3 regions of the Faecalimicrobium sp. JNUCC 81 genome follow, and region 3 is predicted to be linked to each of the others. Evidence: riboswitches for the same ligand, from Rfam matches in the RefSeq annotation. Region 3 holds a riboswitch; each other region holds the start of a gene.
What was found. A riboswitch is a leader RNA that binds a small molecule or an ion and turns the genes downstream of it on or off. The one in region 3 is predicted to bind cobalamin.
Positions count from the first base shown of each region.

Region 1 (4,693 bases), 1.6 Mb from region 3:
AGCACGACTTTAATAGGTACAGATACTTTTATAGATAATGAAGTTAAATTAAGAAGGGGATCTGTGTATGAGTGTGCGATAAATGGTGGATTTGGAGTATTTGATGAAATCAATATGGCTAAAAATGATGCAATTGCAGTACTTCATTCAGCTTTAGATTATAGAAGAGTTATAGATGTACCAGGATATGAAAGAATTAATTTACATCAAGCAACTAGATTTATTGGTACTATGAATTACGAATATGCAGGAACTAAGGAATTAAATGAAGCATTAGTTTCTAGATTTATGGTCATAGATATACCAGCAGTTGATGAAGATAAGTTAATGTTTATTTTAAGAAATGAATTTGGCGATGCGGATGAAGAAAAATTAAACCAATTTGCAGGGATATTCTTAGATTTGCAGTTAAAATCTCAAAATGGAGAAATATCTACTAAATCAATAGATTTAAGAGGACTAATAGGCTCTTTAAAGACTATAAGAAGAGGGTTAAGTCCATCTTTAGCAATTAGTATGGGAATAACAAGCAAGAGCTTTGATATATACGAAAAAGAAATGGTACAAGATATAATTAAAACTAGAATTCCTGATAAGTGGAAAAGTGAAGATATATTTCCAAGTATGAATTTAAATAAAGCTTTATTATAAGTAAAAATTTATTTAGGTAGGAGATATTATGAAATGGATATATAGTGATTATGAATTTGAAAACAGAATAAATAATTTATCTTGGACTATATCAGGCAAATATGATGAAGATGTAAGTATTTCAAATCAAGATTATAATTCTAAAGAAGTTGCCATGTATTTTGCTATAATGGCTGGTGCTAGACATAAATACATAGAATGGGATTTAGTAAAAAAATATATAATTAATAGAGTTAAAGGTGGATATGATTTATCTACTATTTTGAGTTTAGTTCAAATTGTATTAAATAAAGTTGTAGAATCGAAGGTTATGATAGATAGGCCAGGAGTAGAAGATATAAGAAGTAAAGCGTATAAAGATATTATCTCTGGGTTTAGTAAGATATACAATGAAGATATATTACAAAAGATTAAATATGCAAATGTATTAGAAGGAATGGGTAAGCATCCGGTAGTAGATGGGCTTACACGAAGAATAATGAACAGCATTAAAGAGATAGATGTAAATAAAAATATAGTAGATATTTTACAAGACATAGATAAAGTATATTTAATGTATTTTGAACAGATATTGCAAGGTGAAGATATTAATAAAGAATATAATTATAAAACTAAAGATAATATAAATTTTGATACATTTTCAGATTTTATGTATGAAGAACTTTATAACAATGAAAAAAATTTTATAGAAAATGAAATACAAGAATTATCATCTTCTATATTAGTTGAAAGCATAGGTGAAATGTATATAAAAGAATCTTCAAACTCAGCCAATAGAGTTATATATGTAGATGAAGAAATGGTTAATAAAATATATGAGAAAATAGAACATTACTATGGAAAATCATATAAAAATAAATCAGAGATAAAAAAGATAGAAAGTAAAAATTGTAGAGGTGTCCATGAGGGATGTAGAATTCATTTTACAGATGGAGTTTTAAGAAGTGAATGTAGTAATGTTGCTCAGATAAAATATGCTACAAGACAAAAAGAAAATAATATAAGTAAATTTAGAGATAAGGTTAAAATTCATAGAAGAAATATAGCCAAATTAAAGGATAGCTTATCAAGAATATTAATAGAAGAGAGTGAAAGTAGCAGAGTATATTCAGATTGTGGAACGGTATATGCTTCTAGAGCATGGAGAGCATCTAGGAGTAATAATAATAAAATATTTTATAAGGATATAGTTAGCGAAAAAGGAAAGTATGTAATAGATATATTATTAGATGCTAGTGGATCTCAAAGCAGGAATCAAGCTAATGTTGCAACTCAAGGATATATAATAGCAAGAGCACTAACTATGGTTGGTATACCAAATAGGGTAATGGGTTTTTCTAGCTTTATGGATTATACAATACTAAAACGATTTAAAGACTATGAAGATTCAATAGATAGTAGTGAAAATATATTTGAGTACTTCTGTGCAGGTAATAATAGAGACGGGTTAGCCATAAAATCTACATGTGATGGATTATTAGAAAGAGGCGAAGAAAATAAAATACTTATAGTTCTAAGTGATGGAAAACCTAATGACGTTAAAATCGGTAAGGATAGAGAAAGAACTATAAGAGGAGAAATGTCTTATAAAGGCAATGTAGGAGTATTAGACAGTGCAAAAGAAGTAAGAATTGCTAGGCAAAAAAGAATTTTGGTATTAGGGGTATTTACAGGTAAGGAAAGTGAACTAGGTTCAGAAAGATTAATATATGGAAAAGATTTTATATACACAAAAAATATAGATCGATTTTCTGATATAGTATCAATGTATTTAAAGAAAATTATTAGGGATTAATAAAAATAGCATATAAAAATTATATTTAGCATAAATTTAAGTAAAATATAATTTCTTATAAAAATAAAAAATTTGTAAAAAATTTGAAAAATAAGAAGGAATATAAAAATATATATAGAATATATTATATAAATGATTAGCCAATAATTTAACAAAGTGTATATATGTGTAATATATAATATGTAATTATAAAAAATAATATAAAATATTATAGGTTCTTGAAGAAAGATTAATAGGGAAAGAGGTTAAAGTCCTCTGCAGCCCCCGCTACTGTAAAGCTAACGAAACTTAAACTTAAGCCACTGTGATTATCATGGGAAGGCTAAGGAGTAGGATGATGCTAAGCCAGGAGACCTGCCTAATAATATTTAAGTAATTTCTTCGGGGAGGGAGAAAGTTTCTTGAAAGTATACAATATTAGTATTGTTAAAAGAAGCCTAACTCAACCGTTAGGCTTTTTTCTATTGGAAATATAATTCCTTCTAGGGTGAAATAAGCTTAAATGCATATGATCAGATAAAATAACAATTTATATGGCGAATCATTAAGTAAATAGCTAAAGAAAGAAGGGGAAATTATGAAAAAACTAAAGCTAATATTAGCATCAGCATTTCTTTTAATCGTATTAAACCCGATTAACTCTAATGCAATGCACATAATGGAAGGATTTTTGCCAATGAAGTGGTCCATTATGTGGAGTGTAATATTCATACCATTTTTATTAATAGGATTAAAATCTATAAACAAAGTAATTAAAGAAGAGCCTAAGAAAAAAGTACTTTTAGCTCTATGTGGAGCATTTGTATTTGTACTTTCAGCTTTAAAAATACCATCATTAACAGGAAGCTGTTCACACCCAACAGGAGTTGGTTTAGGAGCAATATTATTTGGACCAAGTGTAATGGTTGTATTAGGTACAATAGTACTATTATTCCAGGCACTACTCCTAGCTCATGGTGGACTTACAACTTTAGGAGCGAATGCATTTTCTATGGCAATAGTAGGTCCTATAGTATCATTTTTATTATATAGATTCTTAAAGAAGAGAAATGTAAAAACTGGAACTAATGTATTTATAAGTGTTGCACTTGGAGATTTAGCTACATATACAATAACTGCTATACAATTAGCGGTAGCATTCCCTGATCCTTCAGGTGGGATAATGGCATCAGCTACTAAATTTTTAGGAGTTTTCTTTATGACTCAAATACCAATAGCAATAGCAGAAGGTATATTAAGTACTATAATGTATAATTTAATAACTGCAAAAGAAGGGAAAGGAGTTGATTATGATGAATACAAATGCGAAATCAGTGAATAAAACTAATTGGCTATTGCTTTTATTAGCAGTAGTGCTTATTATAACTCCTCTAATACTAAACTCAGGAGCTGAATACGGTGGAGCAGATGGAGAAGCAGAAGACCTAATAGGTCAAATAAATCCAGGATATGAGCCATGGTTTAATAGTCTATATGAGCCACCAAGTGGAGAAATAGAAAGTTTATTATTTTCAACGCAAGCAGCATTAGGAGCAGGAGTGATAGGTTACTACTTAGGTAGCAGAAGGAGAAAATAAATATGCTTTTAATTGATAAATATGCATATACAAATAAATTAAGTAATATAAATCCAAAAATAAAGGTTGGTATAGGGACAATTTTTTTAATTGTCTCTATGCTAACACATAGTATATTAATACTATCAAGTATAATGATATTAATGAGTTTATCTATTGTTTGCATTGCTAAAATAGATTTAAAAAGTTACTTGAAGCTACTTAAAATACCGATTTACTTTTTATTTATGGGAATAATAATTAATTTAATAAATATATCATTTAATCATGAAAATTTACTATATAGTTTTAAGATTTTTAATTTATATATAGGAGTATCAAGTCAATCTTTAAATACATCATTATATTTGTTGTTTAGATCAATGTCTTGCTTAATGTGTGTATACTTTTTTGTTCTTACAACACCTTTTAATCAATTACTATTTTTATTAAAAAGTCTTCATATATCAGATACAATAATAGAGCTATCAATGCTTACATATAGATTTATATTTATATTTTTAGAAGAAGTTTCAGATATTAGAAAATCTCAGGAATTAAGATTTGGATACATAAATTTAAAGACATCATATAAATCGATTGGACTTCTTGGAAATTTATTATACAAAAGAATGATGAAAAGATACGAAGACATGTCTATATCTCTAGATATGAAACTGTATGATGGAAA
Region 1 is NZ_CM132203.1:320,880-325,572, forward strand. It holds gene JNUCC81_RS01690 (AAA family ATPase) at 1-651, shown strand, start outside; gene JNUCC81_RS01695 (nitric oxide reductase activation-like protein) at 680-2,446, shown strand; cobalamin riboswitch at 2,642-2,823, shown strand; gene JNUCC81_RS01700 (energy-coupling factor ABC transporter permease) at 3,024-3,767, shown strand; gene JNUCC81_RS01705 (energy-coupling factor ABC transporter substrate-binding protein) at 3,736-4,023, shown strand; gene cbiQ (cobalt ECF transporter T component CbiQ) at 4,026-4,693, shown strand, end outside.
Region 1: another riboswitch for cobalamin. It lies ahead of JNUCC81_RS01700 (energy-coupling factor ABC transporter permease); the one in region 3 lies ahead of JNUCC81_RS12645 (ATP:cob(I)alamin adenosyltransferase).

Region 2 (4,693 bases), 640 kb from region 3:
CTATTCCCACTACTGATAATCCCATACCTACACATATTGCTAATACAATTCTTGGAAGCCTTATAAGCCACACAACATCATGAATAGCTCCATTACCTAGGATTTCTGATTGTCCAATATTAAATAGTTTATAAAAAATAATATCATATACTTCTTTTATGCTTATATCAACAGAACCAAGTGTAACTGCAAGGCCTACTGATAAAAATAATAGTATTAATAAAAATATAGAAACACCTATATAAATAGGTGTTCCTTTAAATATATTAGAGTTTCCATCTTTAATATAAATTTCTTTTTCCATTATGACTCTCCTAGTTTTTTAAGTCTGGATATAATCCTTTTGCAAAAGTATTTATACCATCAATAGTTCTTATACCACTAGAGTACATATCTCCTAAAGGTATCGCATAAACTCTTTTATTTTTAACTGCATTTAAGCTTTTTAACGCCTTATTTTCTAATATCTTATTTACTTCTTGCTTAGGAACCTTTTCATCTGATCTATCCATGTATACAACAAATATAGAATCTGGATTTAAGTTTATTAAATCTTCTTCATTAATTGCTTTCCCTTGAGGATTTAATAAATTTGCTCCTAATGTTTTTATCATATCTCCACCTAATGAATTCGCTCCATAAGTAATCATTTGATCTTTACCAAACTCAACAATTAAAGTGCTTTGTTTTTCTTTACCTTCTACAGATTTAGATACTTCCTCAACCTTTTTATTTATTTTATTTACCAGCTCTTGAGCTTTATCTTCAACATTAAATATTTTTCCTAAATTTAATATATCTGTTATTTCATTTTCTATTGTTTTTTCATCTTTTACACCACTATTTAAAGACATATATGTATTTATATTGTTCTTGTGCCAATAATCTACTTCACCTAGTCTTTTTTCATCAAATAATGAATACCAACTTAATATAAAATCTGGTTTTTCCATTATTATACTTTCTTTTGATGGTGTAAATTCTTCTAAATATTTCACTTTTTTAAATGCTTCTTTATATTCATCTTTTACATCATGGTCAAGACCTGCTGCTGCAACTATTTTATCTTCTAATCCTAATGCTAACATTGTTTCAATTGAATTTTGATATATAGCTACAACTTTTTCAGGAGCCTTATTAAAAGTTATTTCAACTGGCTCTTTTTTATAATTATAAGTTGTAATAGTTACTGGGTAGTGAGAATCTTTATTTGCTGATTCTTCCACCTTTGAGTTGCTTTTACCTTCATCCTTTTTTTCATTTGTTGGGCTACATCCAACAGCTCCAATTATAAATATGAAGCTTAATAAAAATACCATCATTTGCTTAATTTTTTTCATGTCATCCTCCATTTTGTATCTAAATTATAATTTGTAAAAAATTATAACTGTCTATAGATATAATATAAGGACACTCTCAGTAATGACACTTTATTGATATTTATTTATGTCTTATATCTCTCTTTGTACCGAAGAGTATCGATATTTTAATACTGGCAAGTCTCCTGACTTATAAATCATCGCACTAACTAGCCTTCCCAAATTATAAATTCAGTGACATAGTAAGTTAGCACTCCTTAATTACAGTAGCGGCACTGTGTGGAAATCTCATCCATCTTCCTTTTTAATTCACACTAAAACCAATATTATCCATATATAGTAATAATTTTATTACTTTATATATAATTATAATAGAATTTATGTTTTTTTTCTATATTATTGGGTATTTTAATTAATTATTGTATTTTTATTGAAAACATTGTCAGATTTTTTACGGTTGTAAATTATATTCTTCTGAAGTTAATTTAAACTTTCCTTTTATACCACTTGTAAGATAAACCTTATTATCCTTTGTCACAAAAATAGCTTCTACGTCACTCTTATCATTTACATATTCTAAACCTTTATCAAGCCCCATAGAGAATATCGCTGTCGATAATGCATCACAATATGTAGAATCATCCGATATAATAGAAACACTTTGTAAATTATTTTCTACAGGGTATCCTGTCTTTCTATCTAATATATGGTGATATAGTTTCCCATTATTTACAAAATTTCGTTCATATATTCCTGATGTTACTACTGATTTATTTGCTACATCTAATGCTCCTATGACATCATTTTTAGATTTTTTTCCATCTCTTATTCCTACCTTGTATGGGCTAGAATCAACTTTTTCTCCTATACATAATATGTTTCCACCTATATTTAAAACTGCATGTTTATATCCACTATCTAAAATAATACTTTTTAATTTCTCTCCTACATATCCTTTTGCTATTGCCCCTAAATCAATCATCATACCTTTTTGTTTTAGCATAATAGAGCTTTCTTTTTTATTTAATGATATTTTATCTATATCAACTAAACTCAAAGCATTTTTTATATCTAAATCATCTGGCAAGCTAGCATCTTCAAATCCAATATTCCATAATTTAACTACAGGACCTATTGCTATATCTAAATTTTCATTAGTTTCTTTACTATACTTTATGCCTCGCTCAATTAATTCAAAAGTTTCTTTACTAACGTTTACAAATTCAGTTCCAGCTTTCTCATTTATCTTGTCGACTTCACTTTCTACGTTTTTGTCATTGATAGACATTTTATGATCTACATCTCTTATAGCATTTTCCATTCTTTCAAAAACTTTATCATCTACTTTTTCTTGTGAATATATGCTAATTTTTATATAAGATCCCATAGCGAATACATCCATATCATAGCTACTATATTCTTTTTTCTCACATCCTATAGATAATACTCCTAACAATAATATAACTATTAAATATATTTTTTTCATGCTTCCCTCTCATAATCAATAGTAATACGAAACTATGTGGTTTCGTATTACTATTACTATTATATTTATATATTATACTTAATTTTAAAATGTATAAGTATAGTCAGTGTATCCATCTGATTTTATTGTTACTATATCACCGGAATTTAGCTGATTATATAAATCTATTCCTCCAGAGTAGTTAAACTTATATCCTTTAGTCGGGTTTATCTCTGATGTTTTTTCAATTTCTTCCCCATTTATTTGTACACTAGTTATAGATTCACTCCACCCATTATTAGATGAAGTAAATGTATAACTACCTGTGAACGTATTTTTATTAGATTTTACTTTATTATCAACTAACTGAACATTGTATATATAGTCATTATATCCTTCTGATTTTATAAGTATATTATCATTTATAGATAATGGAACTAATACCGTAACTTGACCATAATCAGCTCTAACTTCTTCATTATTTTTTAATATTTTTCCATTTATACTTACTTCTACATTTTCAGTCCAATTATAGTCTGAATGTGAAAATACAGAATTACCATTATTCTTTTTAGATAACTTTATATTTTCTACTGATTTTTTAGGCACCTTATATGAGTTATCTGCATATAAACTTGATTCTAGAGTTATTTCACTTCCTCCTATTAATTCATTAAATATTATAATTTTATCTTTGTCTAAAATCCAACCATCACTGCTGTATGAATTTGATGCTTTTGTTAAGCTTTTTCCATTAATTTTTATGCTATCAATACTATTTAAATAATCTTTATCATTAGATTTAATTATATTTTTTCTAAACATATCTTTTTCAAATATTATTTCTGGAGCAGGTATTTTTTTTGTATCTACGGTAATTTCTGGCTTAGATTCTTCTTGTTTACCTATTCTTTTATTTATAACAAAATCCTTATAATTATTAGTTTTTATTGTTATTTCATAATTATTTTCCTCATTAAAAACTGTACCTGCTATTTCAATTGAATAGAAATTATCTTTAGATGCAGTATACTCTACATTTTTACCATTTACTAAAATATTTGTTATGTCTTTTCTATACTTTCCATCAGTAACATCTTCTACATCTATTAATACACTTTCATTTTTATTAAATTTATTTGATTCATTTAACTTAACAAAATTAGGTATATCCAGCTTTTCTACACTTTTTATTTCTAATTTTTTAGGAATAAATGATAAGCTAGAATCATCATATTTATTCGCTTTCACTATCATAGTTTGTTGTTGATCTTCTTTATTTTCAAATAATTTATTTCTTAAAACTAAAGTTTCTCCTATATAGTAATAATCGCCATTACCACCAACTTGAGAATCACTTAATAATGATTTTCCATTAAGTGATAAGCCTACTACATTGCTCTTAAAGTCTTTATCAAATTTTATTAATATATTTCCATTATTATCTTTACTAGCTTTTAAATCTACTTCTTTATTTCTTAAGTTTACAGATATTATATTATCTTTGTATCCTTTTGCTACTAGCTTGATAATATTTTCATCCCTACTAAATTTAGATGTATCGGTAATTGTTATTTTTGAGTTTTCAATTTTATAACTATCTTTTGAGAGTTCATTCATGCCTACTAAAACTCTTTCTATATTTTCAGTATATTGATTATCATTATCAATGTTAATTTTTAATCCATCCTCAATATTACCTTCAATTGATAATTTAGGTGCTATTTTTAAATTTTCTTGCGAATACAATTGTACATCTCCAAATAATCCATTTTCTAACATATATTTAATTTGGTATGGTCCATTTAAGTAATTACTTTCTTTTACGCTATCATAGTAACTTTTAAATGTTAAATACTTACCTTTCATGGCCGCTTCATTTACAGCATTTTTATAGCTTTGATAACTT
Region 2 is NZ_CM132203.1:3,157,815-3,162,507, forward strand. It holds gene JNUCC81_RS15650 (FecCD family ABC transporter permease) at 1-304, opposite strand, end outside; gene JNUCC81_RS15655 (ABC transporter substrate-binding protein) at 315-1,340, opposite strand; cobalamin riboswitch at 1,478-1,659, opposite strand; gene JNUCC81_RS15660 (FAD:protein FMN transferase) at 1,771-2,805, opposite strand; gene JNUCC81_RS15665 (hemoblobin-interacting domain-containing protein) at 2,890-4,693, opposite strand, start outside.
Region 2: another riboswitch for cobalamin. It lies ahead of JNUCC81_RS15655 (ABC transporter substrate-binding protein); the one in region 3 lies ahead of JNUCC81_RS12645 (ATP:cob(I)alamin adenosyltransferase).

Region 3 (4,693 bases):
GTACTCTTGGTAATCTAAGCTTCCAAACTATTGAAACATTTTTAGGATCTATTCCTTCTCTCAATGATATATTGAATAATTTATTACTAATTACTGATATTGTATCTAAAATATTAATATTAGAACTTCCTATAGAAGTTCCAATACCAATAATTATAAATACTATTATTATGCTTAGTAATACTTTTTTCTTATTTTCCATATTTCTCTGGATAAATTGCTTTAGCCATTTGATTTAAAGCTAATATTATTTTGTGAGATGGACGAGAAGCTGAATTTTTGTCTATTTGGTAAATCTTATTTTCTTTTACTGCTGTTATATTTTCAAAGCCATCACGTTTTTTTATTTCATCAATAGGATTTTCTATGTAATCTACATTTGTTAATATTACGTCTGGATTTTTATCTATCACAGCTTCAGCGCTTGGTGATATCCATCCATTTTCATCTTTGAATACATTTTCAGCGCCAATTATTTCTATCATTTGATTTAAAAATGTTGAATTTCCAAACGTAAATAGGCTTGGAGCTGGTGATATTTCAAAGTAAACCTTTTTCTTATCATTTATAGTTTTTCCTATTTTTGATATTTCATCTATTTGAGATTTCATATCTGATATTAAGGTTTGTCCTTTATCTTGCACTCCTAATATATCAGATATAAATTCTATATCTTTATATATTCCGTCTATACTATCACTGCTTGGTATATAAACAACTGGAATGCCTGACTCACTTATAACTTTAAATGGATCTTCACTTGAGCCTGTCTTATTATGCCCAGATGCTATTATTATGTCTGGTTCTAACCCTATTATTGTTTCTGCATCTGGACTTGAAAAATCTATTTTTGCTAAATCCTTATTAACACCTTTAACATCACTTGAATATTTATCTATTGCAACTAATTTATCACTTAATCCAAGGTCTACTATTACTTCTGTATTTGATGGTGCTGTTGAAATTATTTTGTCTATTTTTTTAGGTATATTTACCTTTGTTCCTTCTCTGTCTGTAACTTCTTTTTTATTATCAGTGCTACATCCAACCATAATAAACATCATAAATACCATTAAAATTGATAAAAACTTTTTTTTCATTTGTTCTCTCCTTAACTTTTAACTCTCTTACTTATAGTTTCTACTTATAAATTCTGTTTCTTCTAAACCATTATCTTTATTAAACTTAAGTGCTAGTACAAAGAAATATCCTGAAAAAAGATTTGTAAAATCAAATAACAAATCATCTACCTTATTTCCTTGTTCCTGATATCTACTTAATAGCCTAACTAATGATTTACATTTACTTCTTATAACATGGCAATATCCTGCTTCGGTGCATCCTTGTGGAAGTATAAATTTATTAAATCTGTCTTTTACTTCTTCTTGAATCTCTAAAAATCTTTTTTCTAGCCATATTAATTCTTCTTGTGTAACTGTAGTCTTTGTTCTTATTGATGGATTTATATGATACATCAATTCATTTATTTTACTAAGTTCATCTTTCATATCGTCATCTGTTATAAATGATCTTAAAAGACCTATAATACTTGAAATTTCATCTGTTAAAATCTCAAAATCACATCTTAAATCTAAAGACTTGTCATATAAGAAAGGGTATGCTAAATATTTGCTCATTTTATTCCTCCTTTCTCAATTTAAATTAAGTAAGATGCTAAATATATTAAGTTTTTATTATTATATTTGCATCTAACACCTTACCCTCAGCAGATATTAGTATATATTAGGCAGTTCTCCCGACTTAACTTCATCCTACGATCTAGCCTTCCCGAAAAATTCAGTGGCATTTAAGATTTCGTCCATATCACGGTTACTGGGGTAGTTTGGAAACCTCATCCAATTCTCTTTTAAGTAATACACCTAATACTTTATATAATTATTTTATAAGACCTACTAGCTTAATACAAGCAATAAGTTTTCTAATAATAATATCTATCAATATAATTATTTATTTTTATTATTTAAATGATTTCCAATGTATTTTATGCTATCATTTATTTTAAGAAGTACCTTTCCATATTTACCCTAAAATTAAAATATAAACCAAAAATAAAGCAGGCAAAATTCACCTACTTTATTTTATAAATTAATAAAAATGTTTTAATTGTTTTAATCTACTTGGATGTCTTAGTTTTCTTATTGCTTTTGCTTCAATTTGTCTTATACGTTCTCTTGTTACTCCAAATACTTTTCCTATTTCCTCTAATGTTTTTGGAGTATCATCATCTAATCCAAATCTCATTCTAAGTACCTTTTGTTCTTGGTCACCAAGTCCTGTTAATAATTCCTCTATTTTTTCCCTTAAGTTCTTTTGCTCTACTTCATGAATTACTACATCTGCAAAATTAGCATCTGATGGTATAAATTCAACTAAACTACTATCTTCGTCTTCTTTTATAGGCGTATCTAATGATACTATATTTTTATCCCTCTTTAATATATCTATAACCTTTTGAACATCAAGGTCACATACTTCTGCTATTTCATCTAAGCTAGGTTCTCTTTGAAGTACATTTGAAAGTTCTTGTTTTTTTCTTTTTACAAAGTTTATTCTTTGATGAAGATGAACAGGTATTCTTATAGTATTTTCACAGTCATCTATGTATCTTGTTATGCTTTGTTTTATCCACCATGTAGCATAAGTACTAAATTTATATCCTTTTTTATAATCGTATTTATCAACAGCTTTTATAAGTCCAATGTTACCTGCTTGAATTAAATCAAGCATATCTACACTCTCTTTTCTGTATTTCTTAGCAATACTTACAACTAACCTATAGTTTGCATTTATAAACTGCTCCTTAGCTTCAGGTGAAGAGTTAATTATTGCTTTTGCTAATTCAACTTCCTCTACTGCAGACAACATTTTGTACTCTTCAATTTCTTTCAAGTACATTTTCATCGCATTCGATGTATTTGATGAATCCCCATAAATATAGTTTTCATAAGTATGTTCTCTTTTAGCCCCCATAATCTAACCCCTTCTATCCATATAGTTTGTTAATTGAAATGGTAAAGTGTCTTTAGCTTCAGTTATTTTTATAATATGATTTGTATTATAAAAAAATTCCATTCAATTTAACTAAAATGTCAATAAATTTATTTATCTAATATTCTACTTCAGACTTCAAATTTCCTTCTTTTTTGTATTATTTTTTTACAGAAAAAAAGACCACACAATATGCAGTCTTTTTTTCTCGAACGACGTTATAAATCCCTTATTAATAAATCCTTCCAGCGTTTGCCCCAACACTTACGGTTTTATATAGAATTTTTAACCATTTAATAATAACATCATTAAAAAGTATAGTCAAGTTCGTATATTATATGTATATATTATTCATGATGACAACCACAGTCAGAACCGTGCCCATGTCCTCCACAGCATTCATGATCATGTCCGTGGTCGTGTCCATGCCCTCCACAACATTCATGATCATGTCCGTGGTCATGTCCATGTCCTCCACAACATTCATGATCATGTCCGTGGTCATGATTATGCTCACCTTCTTGTGATAATTCTTCCATCTTAAAGAATTCTTCTACCATAGTATCATATGTTGGAAGTGAAGCTTCTGTATCATATTCTTCTCCTGTCCAATCAGCATACATCATAGCATCTCCATTAGTTAAAACTAATCTTCCTGCCATAGTTATATTATCTACATCTTCTAAGAAGTCTACTTGTTTTTGTACGACTTCTCCTTCTAATCTTATATCTTCATCTAAACATTGTATTATCATAACTGGCGCATAGTAATCTTCTTTATCTTTAACATTAACTACTACATCTAGTACACCTTCTGCACCTTCTTCAAATTCTGATAAAGCTACATCTGTATCTATCATATCATGCGGAACTAATAAGTCCTCCATTAAATATTTTATAACTCTTTCTTTGACTAATTCTTTTGACATATCTTTTGTTCTCCTTTCAGTTTATGGTCATATACCCAAACTTTTCCTTATTATAGTATAATACATTTATTAAATTTTCAATCTCTTCATAAAAATATTTACAAATATAATTTATTTATACCCTTTTTACCCTCATTTAATGTTAATTTTCATATAAATATTCTTTTTTTAATAAATTTTCAAACTTTTTTATCCCAGTATATAACTAACTTTCAGTATGATTTCTAACCTTTTGGCATATCTTTACAGTCAAAATTCGACATTTTTTGTGTTATCATAGTTTCACAGGGGGCAACCCCTACACTAAAGGTTACAAATCAGTAACATTTTTACAAAATTCAAATAAAGAGGTGTTTTACAATGACAAAAAATATATCAACAAAACTAAAAACTTTATTAACTTTAGGGGTAGTAACTGTAGCAACAGCTTCTAGTATCGTTCCTGTAAGTGCTTTATCTCATAAGGGATATACAAAATTAAATAATAAAAGTGTAGTATATTTATATATAAACGGTGTTAAATACAAATTACCAACAAATCCAAACTGTCCTATAAAGCCAGAACTTAAGCCAGAAGATAATAACTCAGGTTCTACTAACAAGCCTGAAGCTAAGCCTGAAAATAATAACAATAATAACTCAGGTTCTACTAATAAACCTGAAGCTAAGCCTGAAGATAATAACAATAATAACTCAGGTTCTACTAATAAACCTGAAGCTAAACCTGAAAATAATAACAATAATAACTCAGGTTC
Region 3 is NZ_CM132203.1:2,520,559-2,525,251, forward strand. It holds gene JNUCC81_RS12635 (FecCD family ABC transporter permease) at 1-202, opposite strand, end outside; gene JNUCC81_RS12640 (ABC transporter substrate-binding protein) at 192-1,100, opposite strand; gene JNUCC81_RS12645 (ATP:cob(I)alamin adenosyltransferase) at 1,128-1,637, opposite strand; cobalamin riboswitch at 1,730-1,899, opposite strand; gene JNUCC81_RS12650 (sigma-70 family RNA polymerase sigma factor) at 2,107-2,991, opposite strand; gene JNUCC81_RS12655 (hypothetical protein) at 3,357-3,938, opposite strand; gene JNUCC81_RS12660 (CAP domain-containing protein) at 4,299-4,693, shown strand, end outside.